3 regions of the Bradyrhizobium sp. 153 genome follow, and region 2 is predicted to be linked to each of the others. Evidence: predicted binding sites of a transcription regulator. Region 2 holds the regulator's gene; each other region holds the start of a gene.

Region 1 (4,186 bases), on a different contig from region 2:
TGACATAGACCTTCTTGCGATCGACGCCGGCTTCCTCGAGCGCGCGATCGAGCATCTGGCCGGCCGGGCCGACAAAGGGATGGCCGGCGAGGTCTTCCTTGTCGCCGGGCTGCTCGCCGACCAGCATGATGTTGGCGGACTTCGGGCCCTCGCCGAACACCGTCTGGGTCGCGTCCTTGTAGAGATGGCAGGCGCGGCAATGCGCGGCCTCCTCGCGAAGCGCGTCGAGATCGTCGGTTGTGGTTTTGCGTTTCATCGGAGCCTCCGGCCGCTTCTGAGGCTTGTGCGGATCGGTTGCGGCATTGGCGATCATGGCGCCGGTCATGCGCTCGGCGTCCTCGATCAAGGGCTTAATGATCGAAGCCTCGGGCAGGTTCCTCCAGTATTTTTTCGGCATCTCGGCCTGCATCGGCTTCACCTTGAGCCGGGCCGGATTGAAGATGCTGGCATAATAGCGCCGCCAGGTTTCCTCCAGACGGTCTTCGCCGGGCGCCTCGCTCTTGCTGACGCCCGGCGTGAACGAGAGTGCGTGGCCATCCCAATGCGCGCAGAGGTCGGGCGTCAGGATCGACCAGGGCATGTCGGCAAAGCGCTTGGCGAAAAATGGCGCGGCGAGCTCGACGATGTGATGTTCCGGCTCGAACCAGGCGACGTAATGCGCCTGGCGTTCCCTGCCGATTTCGCGGAAGCGCACGAAGGCATGCATCTTGTGCTCGTCGCGGTAGACTGCCTTCGCCATGGCCGTGACTTGCGCGACATCGGGATCGGTTGCGACCTCGATGAGATCGTGATTGTCCTTCAGCCGAAATAGCAGGCGATAGAGGATCGCAAAGCGTTCGCGGTCGCGGTGCAGGATTGCCGCTTTGGCGAGCTCGACGAATTTCGCGGAGACGTTGAAGGTGCTATCGCTGCCCTCCGGCAGCAGAGACGGCGAGGGCGGCGCGAACAGCTCCGCTTCGCCTCCCTGCACGGCCCAGGTGACATCGGCTGGCCTGACGCGGTGAAGCACGAGGCTACGTGCGGCTTTGCGCCAGCCTTCGAAATCGGTTTCATGATCGAGAGTGATGAATTGCATCAGAAGCCAAATCCCAGTTGCGTCGCCTTTGGCTTGAACCGCTCGATCAGCCGCGCCTCGTCGAGACAATGCGGTGAGGGGCGGTGATCGCTGAGGACGATGAACGGCAGCGCCTTGTGCCGGGGCACGTGCAGCCGCGCGAGATCGGCGAGGCGGATCATTGTCGTGCGCCGCGTCGCGATGATGCGTTCGACTGCTTTGGTGCCGAAGCCCGGCACGCGCAGCAATTCCTCGCGGCTGGCGCGGTTGACATCGAGCGGAAAGCGGTCGCGGTGGCGCAGTGCCCAGGCGAGCTTTGGATCGATGTCGAGCGGCAGCATCGCGCTGTCGTCGACGATCTCGCCGACGTCGAAGCCGTAGAACCGCATCAGCCAGTCGGCCTGATAGAGGCGGTGCTCGCGCAGCAAGGGCGGCGCGCGCAAGGGCAGGGCGCGGCTGGCGTCGGGGATCGGGCTGAACGCGGAATAGGCGCCGTAGAGATTGGCGCTGGTGTGGAGAATGGTGTGATCGGAGGCCGTGTCGGCGCCGACGATCATCTGCGTGCTTTGCCCAGCCGGCGCAAAGCGCTGCGGCTTGGCCTTCGTTTTCGCGCTGCGGCCTTCCTCGGCTTCATCGAGCTTGAGCCGCAGCCGGCCCATGGTGCGGCGGATCGCGCGCACGTCCTTCTCCGGCGCGAATTGCTTGAGGCTCGTCTCCTGCGGCATCTCGATGTTGATGGAGAGACGGTCGGCATATTGGCCGGCTGCTGCGATCAGCGCATCGTCGGCTTCGGGAATCGTCTTGAGGTGGATGTAGCCGCGGAAGTGATGCTCCTCGCGCAGTTTTCGCGCGACGCTGACCACTTGCTCCATGGTGTAATCGGGACTGCGGATGATGCCGGAGGAGAGAAACAGGCCCTCGATGTAATTGCGCCGGTAGAAGTCGAGCGTCAGCTTGACGACCTCGTCGATGGTGAAGCGGGCGCGCGGCACGTTGGAGGAGGCGCGGTTGACGCAATAGAGGCAATCGTAATTGCAGGCATTGGTCAGCAGCACCTTGAGCAGGGAGATGCAGCGTCCATCCGGCGCGTAAGAATGGCAGATGCCCATGCCCGGCGCGGTCGAGCCCATGCCCTTGCCGTCGCTGGAATCCCGCTTCTCGGTGCCGCTGGAGGCGCAGGATGCGTCGTACTTGGCAGCATCCGCCAGGATTTCCAGCTTGCGTTGTACGTCCATGTTTGAATCTCTTTGATTCCACTCATGAATCCTAAAGCGCGCCAATTCGATTGACTCCCAGGGCGGCGTTAGCTTTATATTAGAACATATCATGAACAAATGAGCCAGCCGCTGGTTCTCTTTTTGAGAGCCACCGGCAATCACCCCTGAAGGAGCGGCGAGCATGAGCGGCGCACGCAGAAGCGCGCTTGCGACCTTGCGCAGCCAGATCGAGCGCATCGAGACGGCGGAGGTCGTGCATCAGCGCGATCGCGTCGCGCTCGGCCACAGCGAGGCGGACAGCGCGCTGAAGGGCGGGCTCGCACGTGCGGCGATCCATGAGGTGTTTTGTGAGGGCCGGCAGGGGACGGCCGCAACGGGCTTTGTCATGGGGCTTGCGGGCCGCGTTTCGGCGCGCCGGCCGCTGCTGTGGGTGCGGCAGGATTTTTCGGAAATCGAAACCGGCGCGCTGTCGATGAGCGGGCTCGCCGAGTTCGGTCTCGATCCGCGCCGCGTGGTGATGGTGCGCGCCGCTGATGTCGAGAGCGCACTGCGCAGCTCAGCCGACGCGCTTGCCTGCGATGCGCTGGGGGCCTTGGTGCTCGAGCTCTGGGGCGAGACCAGGCAGTTCGATCTCGTGGCGAGCCGCAAGCTGACGCTGGCCGCGCAAGCTTCCGGTGTCACCGGGCTCTTGCTGCGCATGGCGGCGCAGCCGCTGCCCTCGACCGCGGAAACACGATGGATGCTGCGCGCAGCGCATTCACCGCCGGGCCCGGTGTCGAGTGCCTGGGGCGCGCCGCGCTTCGATGCCGAGCTCTTGCGCAATCGTCATGGCCCATGTGGCCGGTGGACCATGGAATGGAAATGTGATGAGTGCCAGTTCAGTGAGCCGTCGACGTATTCTCAGCCTGTGGCTGCCACGCCTGCCCATCGACCGGATTCAGCGGTTCTTTGGGAACGTCGGACTGCATAAGAGCAATGATCCAAGCATCGTCGTCATCAAGGACAACAATGCGCTGGTGATCCATGCGCTCGACGAGGCCGCCGAGCGCCTCGGCCTGTATATAGGTCAGCCCTTGGCCAATGCGCGGGCGATGTGTCCGGACCTGAAAGTGTTCGACGCCGATATTGTGGCCGATGCGAAGACGCTGAGCGATGTCGCGGACTGGTGCGACCGCTTCACGCCGCTGGTGGCGCTCGATCCGCCGCACGGCCTGTTTCTGGACATCACCGGCTGCGCGCATCTATTCGGTGGTGAGGCCGCGTTGTTACGGACGTTGGTTCGCGCATTGGCCCGGCAGGGGTTTGCCATCAGCGCGGCGATCGCCGGCACCTCGATCTGCGCACGCACGCTGACGCGGCAGGCCACGGGCACCATCGTGGCCGATGGCGAGGAGGCGGAGGCGATCAGCCGATTTCCGATTTCCGCGCTCGGTGCAGGTGAAGTCATCACCACAGGCTTGCGTCGCGCCGGTTTGAAGACCATCGGCGACGTCGCCTCGCGCTCGCCGAGCGAGATCACGGCGCGGTTCGGCGCCCGGTTCTCCACGCTGCTGGCGCATGCGCTGGGGCAGGGCGATGCGCCGATCAACCCGCGAAAACCGCTGCCCGACTACATCGTGGAAAAACGTTTCGCCGAGCCGATCGCGACCGACACCATGATCGCGATGACGCTGTCGCGGCTTGCCGACACGTTGATCGCATCCATGGAGAAGCAGGGCAAGGGCGCGCGACGCCTGGAAGCCGCGTTCTTCCGCACCGACGGCGTGGTGCGCGCGATTACGGTCGAGACCGGGCGTCCGGTGACGCGCAGCGCGGTCATCGACCGGCTGTTTCGCGAGCGTCTCGATGCGCTCGCCGATCCGCTCGATCCTGGCTTCGGCTTCGACATGGTGCGGCTGTCGGCGAACCGTACAGA
Region 2 (4,186 bases):
AAAGCCTACCTCACAAAGCAAGCCTCCTTGCTGCTCGAATTCGCCAAGACAACTTCGGATTCGCGCCTCTCCGCCAAGCTGATCAGCAAGGCCGCCGACCTAAAGTCGCAGGCCGATCCGCTGCCGGACAAGGATCAAAGCCCCAAAGCTCCGGACGTGACATCCAGCGTCAGTTCGGGCGAACAGACGCAGAGTTGATCCGATGCCGGCCGTGGCGCTCATCCTTCTCGTCCTCGCCATGGCTATCCTCGTACCGGTCTGTCTCGCCTTCCGGATCATGCCGTGACCGGTCTGAGCACGATTCTTCATGACGGAGATCACGCAGGATAAATCATCCTGTCGGCGCCTTTGCCTCGCGCCTGCACTCGGCTAGAACTTTCGCCGCCCATTGCCGATATGCTCAGCAGGAGTTTCCGCCCTTGGCCCTGATGCCGGTTTCTGACGCGCTTGCCGCGGTGCTGGCGGGTGCGGAGCCGCTGCCTGAAGCGATGGTTTCCCTCAACGAGGCCTATCATCGCGTGCTCGCACGCGATGTCCCGGCGCTGCGCACACAGCCGCCGGAAGCAATGTCGGCGATGGACGGCTACGCGGTGCGCGCGAGCGATGCAACAAAGCTCGATAGTACGCTCACCTTGATTGGCGAAGTGGCGGCGGGTCGTCCGTTCGCGGGAACGCTGGGCCCCGGCGAAGCCGTGCGGATCTTCACCGGCGGCGTCATTCCCAACGGTGCCGACGCGGTCGTGATCCAGGAGGACACGGTTGCGGACGGCAAGCGCATCACGATCAAGGAAGCCGCGATTGCCGGCCGCCACATCCGCCCCGCGGGCGTCGACTTCTCCGAAGGAGACGTGCTCCTGCGCAAGGGAACCCGTCTCACCGAGCGCGATCTCGCGCTCGCCGCCGCCATGAATCATCCGCAGCTTGCCGTCTGCCGCCGTCCGAAGGTCGCGATCCTCGCCACCGGCGACGAGCTGGTCATGCCGGGAACCACACCCGCTCACGGCCAGGTCGTCTATTCCAACGGCTATGCCCTGCACGCGCTCGCCCGCAGCGAGGGGGCCGATACCATCGACCTCGGCATTGCCGCCGATACGCTGGAGGCCACCACTGCCGGCATCCGCCGCGCCCGCGAGAGCGGCGCCGAGATCCTGGTCACGAGCGGCGGCGCGTCGGTCGGCGACCATGATCTGGTCCAGCAGGCGTTGAGGGACGAAGGCATCGCGATGGCGTTCTGGAAGATCGCGATGCGCCCGGGCAAGCCGATGATGCATGGGCGGCTCGGCGCGATGCGCGTGATCGGCCTGCCGGGCAATCCTGTGTCATCCTACGTGTGCGCCTTCCTGTTCCTGGTGCCGCTGATTCGCGCCTTGTCGGGACGATCCATGATTCATCACCGACAAGAACGCGCCGTGCTCGGCCGCGATGTGGATGCAAACGATATGCGCGCGGACTATCTGCGCGCACATCTGGAGACGCGCGACGATGGCACGTTGGTGGCCCTTCCCGTCAATCACCAGGATTCCTCGCTGCTTGCGAATCTCGCTGCAGCACAGGCACTTCTCGTCCGCGCACCGTTCGCTCCGAAGGCAGAAGCCGGCTCGCCTTGCGAGGTCCTGCGCCTGCCCGTCTGAACGCATCCACCACACGCGTTCCGCGAACTTTGTCCCGTTCACGGTAAATTAAGCAGTTGCGGAACACATATCGAACATATAGTGTCCGTTCATGATTTGTTTCGAGCATGTAGCGGTTCACCGCTCCAATTTAGCGTCTCGGAATCGAACGACATCAACCGGGGGACTTTGGTCGAGATGTTAACGCGCAAACAATACGAGCTTCTGCGGTTCATCAGCGAACGTCTGAAGGAAAGTGGCGTGCCGCCCTCCTTCGACGAGATGAAGGATGCGCTCGACCTGCGCTCGAAATCGGGCATCCATCGCCTGATCACCGCGCTCGAGGAGCGCGGCTTCATCCGCCGCCTGCCCAACCGCGCCCGCGCCATCGAGGTGATCAAGCTGCCCGAGCTCCAGGCCGCCGCCGGCAGCCGCCGCGGCTTCACGCCGAGCGTCATCGAGGGCAATCTCGGCAAGGTGCGCGCGAGCTCCAGTTCTTCCGCGGACGAAGGCGAGCGTCCCGTTGCGGTGCCCGTGATGGGTCGCATCGCGGCCGGCACGCCGATCGAAGCGTTGCAGACCCGCAGTCACACCATTAGCGTGCCGCCCGACATGCTCGGCTCGGGCGAACACTACGCACTCGAAGTGCGCGGCGATTCGATGGTCGAAGCCGGCATTCTCGATGGCGACATGGCGCTGATCCAGCGTAACGAGAGCGCCGATACCGGCGACATCGTGGTGGCCCTGATCGACGACGAGGAAGCGACGCTCAAGCGCTTTCGTCGCCGGGGGGCGTCGATCGCGCTCGAGCCCGCCAATGCCGCCTACGAGGTGCGCATCCTGCCGCCGAACCGGGTGAAGATTCAGGGCAAGCTGATCGGGCTGTACCGCAAGTACTGAGACGGGCCAGCGGTCATTCGATACCAATGATTCCGATTGGAGCGGACGATGGTCCGCTCCAGCTGGATAGTCTTTTGGTCTTGCGCAGATTATCCGGCCCCTCTCTCCGGCGCTCCATCCTCGGCATGCGGCTCCAAGCACGCATCGCTTGTGAAGAGATCGTGCGCAGGATCGCTTTAAGCGCCTTCGCAGCGTGCTGATCGCTTGCATCGGCCGCGCAAGCATTCGCAACTCAATTGCAGCACCATGCACGCAATCTGCGCACGTAGGGAGCGAGCTATTCCGCAACGCCTAAACTCCCATCAACCGACAGCCACGGCGAAGCTGGCCACATTCCCCCTCTCGGCGCCCGCAGGCCACGGGCGCTCGCATCCGCCGAATGCACTGAAGCGAGCTTTGTTCCTATGACTTCGGGAAAGATAATGTGATCGTGTCCGGCAACGCCAGCCGCAGATTTGCCCACAACCGAGCAGAGCGTTACGTGCTTCCACTCTGATAGAGGCTTGCGCCTCCGAAGGAGGCGCGGGTTGCTATCTTCGAATGAGGAGCACCCGATGTGTGACTACAGCCTGCATGCCGTTGCATCTCGCCCCGCCGAAGTCGGCGAGACGATCGTGTCGACAACGTTCCGCGGCACCTCAACGCGCGGCTTTGCTTCCGCGGCCGATCCGACCGTGGCCGTCTGCCTGCTGCCGGGAACGGAGCTCGCCTTCGCCGACAACGTCCGTTACGATAATCGCTGGATCTGGACGCGCACCATCAACTCCCGCGTCGGCAAGTTCGGCAAGATCGATCCGCACATACCCGACCGCCATCATGACGCGATCGAATTCCCCGACGGCAAATACGTGCTGGTGACGCAGCTCGTCGAAGGCCAGCGCGCAACCGTGCTGCAATTGCCGGTGACGCAGCCGGTCAGCGAGCGCGAGCACAAGCCGCAGATCGTTGCCGATAGCCGGTCGACGATCACGCGCCTGCCGATTGGCTGAGCCGTCCCCGCCCGCGGGGTCGGGCCAGGATTGAAATGCCATCGCCGGCCGAGGCCGGCGAGATGGTATAATTTGTGTGCTGCGGAGTCCGGTCGGACCCGGACCTACTCTTCGCATTTGTTTTTAATCGTCCGGCCCCTAATCGTCGACCTGCAAGTCGGTCTCCGCCGGCGTTGCATCCCGGTTGCGGGCCGCGGCCGTCCTCGGCACAAGGCTCCCATCGAAATCACCCTCGCCGGCGCCGGCCGGCAACCAGGGACGGCTTGTGCCTCTTGCTCTCACCGCCTGTATCGCAAAGCCGTCACCACGCTGCGTCAACGCCAGCGCGCCCTGGCTGGTGAGACGCTGCCGGTCGACCACCATCGCCGCGCAATCGGGCGGCGCGGGGCGCGTCGTGACCACCAGCGCGGCGCGACTGCAATCCTCAGCCAGCGCATCGATGCGCAGTGAAAGCGCGACCAGCCGACCGTCGGCAAGCGGCGTCACACAGCCGGACTCGTCGCACGACACGCCGTCAGCCAGCGAGCTACTCCCGGCATCGCGCGGATCGGCGTCGGCAGCTAACCACTCTTTGAGCAGAAAGCCATCCTTGCTCGCCCGGATCACATGCAACTGCCCGTCCCTGCCCCGCACCGCGACGCTGGCGCCGTCCCCGGCAATCAGGATGTCGGGCTGCCGCACCGACAG
Region 3 (4,186 bases), on a different contig from region 2:
GAGAGATAGGCGACGAAGATCACGGTGCCGATGGCGCTGGTGAAGTTCTCAGCCGTGATGGCGAAGGCGAGCGCCCATTGGCTGGTGCCGACGAACGCCAGCCAGGAGAACGAAAGGTTGGCGAGTGCCTGCACCACGCCGCCGATCCACAGGCTGGTCGCGAGCGAATAACGCCGCGCGACAAAACCGCCGGCAAAGCCGCCGAGCAACGTCGCGGCGAGCCCGACACCCTTCACGATCGCCGCATAATCGTTGCGGGAAAAGCCGAGGTCGATCACGAACGGCGCGGTCATCGTGCCGGAGAACGCGTCGGTGAACTTGAAGAGAACGACGAAGGCGAGCGCGGCGAGCGCGTCTTTCCGCGACAGGAATTCCGAGAACGCCCCGATTGCGGCGCGCAGCACGCGCGCGAACGCGGTCTCGGCCTTTGTCGCAGCTTCCGCCCGCACCGATTGCTCGGGCTCGGTTGCGAGGAGCGCCGTGATGGTCCCGATCAGCACCATCGCCGCCATCACCACATAGCCCCACATCCAGGCCGATTGCCGGCTAATGCCGGTGCCCTCGAAGCCGGAGACGATGAACAGCGCGCCCGCGGTCGAGACCAGCATGCCGATGCGATAGGCCGCGACATAAGCGGCCATGCCGGCCGCCTGCTCGCTCTCGGGCAAGCTCTCGACGCGGAAGGCATCGACCACGATGTCCTGGGTCGAGGACATGGTTGCGACCAGCAGCGCGCCGAGCGCGACGTAGAACGGCGAGCGCGCGGGATCGGTGAGCGCCAGCAGCAGGATGGCGATGATCAGCAGCATCTGCGAGAACAAGAGCCAGCCACGCCGCCGCCCGAAGGCGCGGGTGAACAGCGGCACATGCATCGCATCCACCAATGGCGCCCACAAGAATTTCAGCGTGTAGGGCGTGCCGACCAGCGCAAACAGCCCGATGGTCTTGAGATCGACTCCGGCCTCGCGCATCCACACCAGCAGCGTCGAGCCCGACAGCGCCAGCGGCAGGCCGGATGAGAAGCCGAGGAACAGCACGATCAGCACCCGCGGTTGCAGGTACACGGCAAGGCTGTCACGCCAGGAGGCGGCAGCGCCGGCGGAGGAGGTCGCGTCGGGTGCGGTCATGCGCAGGTGTTAGCAGATTCTGGCCGAAAAGACTCTGGCGGAGCTCGGTGGGCGGAAGCTCTCTCCATCCCTCGCTGTCATCGTCCGCGAAGGCGGACGATCCAGTAATCACCAGCGCCTCGGCTCAACCACGATCGCCGCGGCGTACTGGAGGCCCCGCCTGCGCGGGGCATGACCGTGTACCTTAATCTCACTCCCCTGCCTGCAGCTTCCTCGGGAACAACTCACCCGCGCCCGTCGCGACCAGCCGCGGGGCATCGGCCGCATCGCTCTTGCTGAAATCGAGTTCCTCGATACGTCCGGCGCGCTTCTCGATCTTGTCGGCGGAGATCAGAACCTGGCGGACGTCCTCGTTGACGTCGGAGAAATGCTTTTGCAGCTTCAGCACCCGGTCGCGCAGACGGCCCAGATCGTCGCCGAGCTTGATAACCTCCGTGCGGATCTGGTCGGCGGCGTCGCGCATGCGCGCGTCCTTCATGATCTGCTGCATCACCTGGATCGCGAGCATCAAAAGCGACGGCGACACCAGCACCACGCGAGCGCGGTACGCTTTCTGGATCACGTCGTCAAAGCCGTCATGGATCTCGGCATAGACCGATTCCGACGGCACGAACATCAGCGCCATCTCCTGGGTCTCGCCGGCAACGAGGTATTTTTCGGCGATGTCGCTGACGTGCTTCATCACGTCGCCGCGTAACCGCTGCGTGGCAATCCGCCGCTCTTCGTCCGTACGGGCATCGTGCAGGGCCGTCACCGCCTCCAGCGGAAATTTTGCATCGATGCAGAGCGGGCGCTGGTCGGGCAGGAACACGACGCAATCGGGCCGCTTGCCGGTCGAGAGCGTGAACTGGAACTCGTAGGACCCTTTTGGAAGACCGTCCTGGACAATCGCCTCCATCCGCGCCTGGCCAAAGGCGCCGCGCGACTGCTTGTTAGCGAGCACGTCGCGCAGGGTCGTCACCTGGGTGGTGAGGTCGGAGAGGTTCTTGTGCGCGCTGTCGATGATACCGAGCCGCTCATGCAGCGCGCGCAGGCTCTCCATGGTGTTGCGGGTGGAGTGTTCCATGGACTGGCCGACGCGATGCGTCACCGAATCCAGCCGCTCGTTGACCGCCCGTGCCATCTCGGCCTGGCGGCCGGCCAGCGCCTGGGTCATGGCGTCGACCCGGCCCGAAGCCTCGCTCTGGGCCCGCAGCACCTCGCTCAGGCGCTCCTCGAGCTCGTCGGCACGGATGGCATTGGCCATCGCGAGTTCCGCGCCGCGCCGCCCGGAGCGCGCGATCACCCCGGCAATCACCACCAGCAGGATGAGGACGAGGGCGCCGAAGCCGATCAGCGCGTCGATGGTGCGCACCGGCCAGTCGCCGAGCACGAAGATGATCTCGTTCATGCCGACCCTTCTAGCCGATTCGCCGGGCTCCACGAACGAATAGCGAACGTTTATGGCCAAAGTCCCGTTGATTCTTATGGTTAACGAAATCTGAAGTTTTATGGTTAGCGAAGGGTTAACGGAGTTCCGCGCCGGATTGACCGCACCCGACACGCGGCTTAAATCGCGGCCATGGCCCTACGAGAAATCATCATCCTGCCCGACAAGCAGCTGCGTCTGGTCTCCAAGCCGATCGAGAAGGTCACGCCGGAGATCCGCAAGCTTGCCGACGACATGTTCGAGACCATGTACGACGCGCCTGGCATTGGCCTCGCCGCGATCCAGGTCGCGCAGCCGCTGCGGCTGATCACCATGGACCTCGCCAAGCGGGACGAGGACGGCGAGACCAGGCACGAGCCGCGCGTCTTCATCAATCCGGAGATTCTCTCCTCCTCAGAGGAACTTTCAGTGTACGAGGAAGGCTGCCTCTCGATCCCCGAATATTACGAGGAGGTCGAGCGCCCGGCGAAGGTGCGCGTGCGCTTCACCGATCTCGACGGCAAGCTGCACGAGGAGGATGCCGAAGGCCTCTATGCCACCTGCATCCAGCACGAGATCGATCATCTCAACGGCGTCTTGTTCGTCGACTACCTGTCGAAGCTCAAGCGCGACCGCGTGATGAAGAAGTTCGAGAAGGCCGCCAAGCGGGCGGGGTAGAGTTTAGTGTTGCCTCACGCTCAGTCTGCTCCCTCGCCTTGGGGGGAGGGCAGGGGAGGGGGCAGCCCAGCAAAAGGCGCTCCTGATTTGCGGAGCGCGAGCAACAAAGCGCCCGCGCTCACGCCGCTAGAGCGGTCGTGTGGCACCCCCTCCCTAGCCCTCCCCAAGGGGGAGGGAACGCAGCGAGTCTGTTGATGCCCCTCCGCCTGATCTTCATGGGCACGCCCGATTTCTCCGTGCCGACGCTGCTCGAGCTGGTCGCGCATGGCCACGAGATCGCCGCCGTCTACACCCGCGCGCCGAAGCCGGGCGGACGGCGCGGCCTGCAATTGCAGCCCACTCCGGTTGAAGAAGCGGCGCGAAAACTCGGCGTCCACGTGCTGACGCCGAAGACGTTGAAGACGCCGGAAGCACTCGACGAGTTTCGCGCCTTCGATGCCGATGCCGCCGTCGTCGTCGCCTATGGCATGATCCTGCCGCAGGTGATCCTCGATGCGCCGAAGCTCGGCTGCTACAATCTGCACGCTTCGCTCTTGCCGCGCTGGCGCGGCGCCGCGCCGATCAACCGCGCCATCATGGCAGGCGATGCCGAAAGCGGCGTGATGGTGATGAAGATGGATGTCGGCCTGGATACCGGCGACGTCGCCATGGCCGAGCGCATCGCGATCACCGACAGCATGACCGCGGCCGATCTGCACGATCGCCTGTCCCGGTTAGGTGCCGATTTGATGGTGCGCGCGATGGCGGCGCTCGCACGCGGCGGGCTCCAGCTCAAAAAGCAGAGCGAGGACGGTGTCACCTATGCCGCCAAGATCGACAAGGCCGAGGCGCGGATCGACTGGACGAAACCCGCACGCGCGGTGCTGCGCCACATCCATGGCCTGTCGCCGTTTCCCGGCGCCTGGACCGAGCTTGTGGACGTCAGCGAAAATGCGCGCGTCAAGATCCTGCGATGTGAATTGGCGAACGGCTC

What was found. Region 2 encodes LexA, which represses DNA repair genes until DNA is damaged. Its sites were predicted from a motif close to TGTTCNNNNTGTGTTCNG; they were not measured.
Region 1: a site for LexA is predicted at 2,370-2,387, ahead of IVA91_RS31600 (putative DNA modification/repair radical SAM protein). Genes of this name have one in related genera too.
Region 3: a site for LexA is predicted at 2,549-2,566, ahead of rmuC (DNA recombination protein RmuC). Genes of this name have one in related genera too.

What each region holds. Positions count from the first base shown of each region.
Region 1 is NZ_JADPKH010000134.1:9,292-13,477, forward strand. It holds gene IVA91_RS31595 (UdgX family uracil-DNA binding protein) at 1-1,075, opposite strand, end outside; gene IVA91_RS31600 (putative DNA modification/repair radical SAM protein) at 1,075-2,289, opposite strand; gene IVA91_RS31605 (DNA repair protein) at 2,453-3,241, shown strand; gene IVA91_RS31610 (DNA polymerase Y family protein) at 3,138-4,186, shown strand, end outside.
Region 2 is NZ_JADPKH010000128.1:106,562-110,747, reverse strand. It holds gene IVA91_RS30640 (hypothetical protein) at 1-198, shown strand, start outside; gene glp (gephyrin-like molybdotransferase Glp) at 420-1,631, shown strand; gene lexA (transcriptional repressor LexA) at 1,809-2,510, shown strand; gene IVA91_RS30625 (hypothetical protein) at 3,065-3,499, shown strand; gene IVA91_RS30620 (ComEC/Rec2 family competence protein) at 3,638-4,186, opposite strand, start outside.
Region 3 is NZ_JADPKH010000094.1:6,658-10,843, reverse strand. It holds gene IVA91_RS24330 (MFS transporter) at 1-1,127, opposite strand, end outside; gene rmuC (DNA recombination protein RmuC) at 1,318-2,517, opposite strand; gene def (peptide deformylase) at 2,689-3,213, shown strand; gene fmt (methionyl-tRNA formyltransferase) at 3,408-4,186, shown strand, end outside.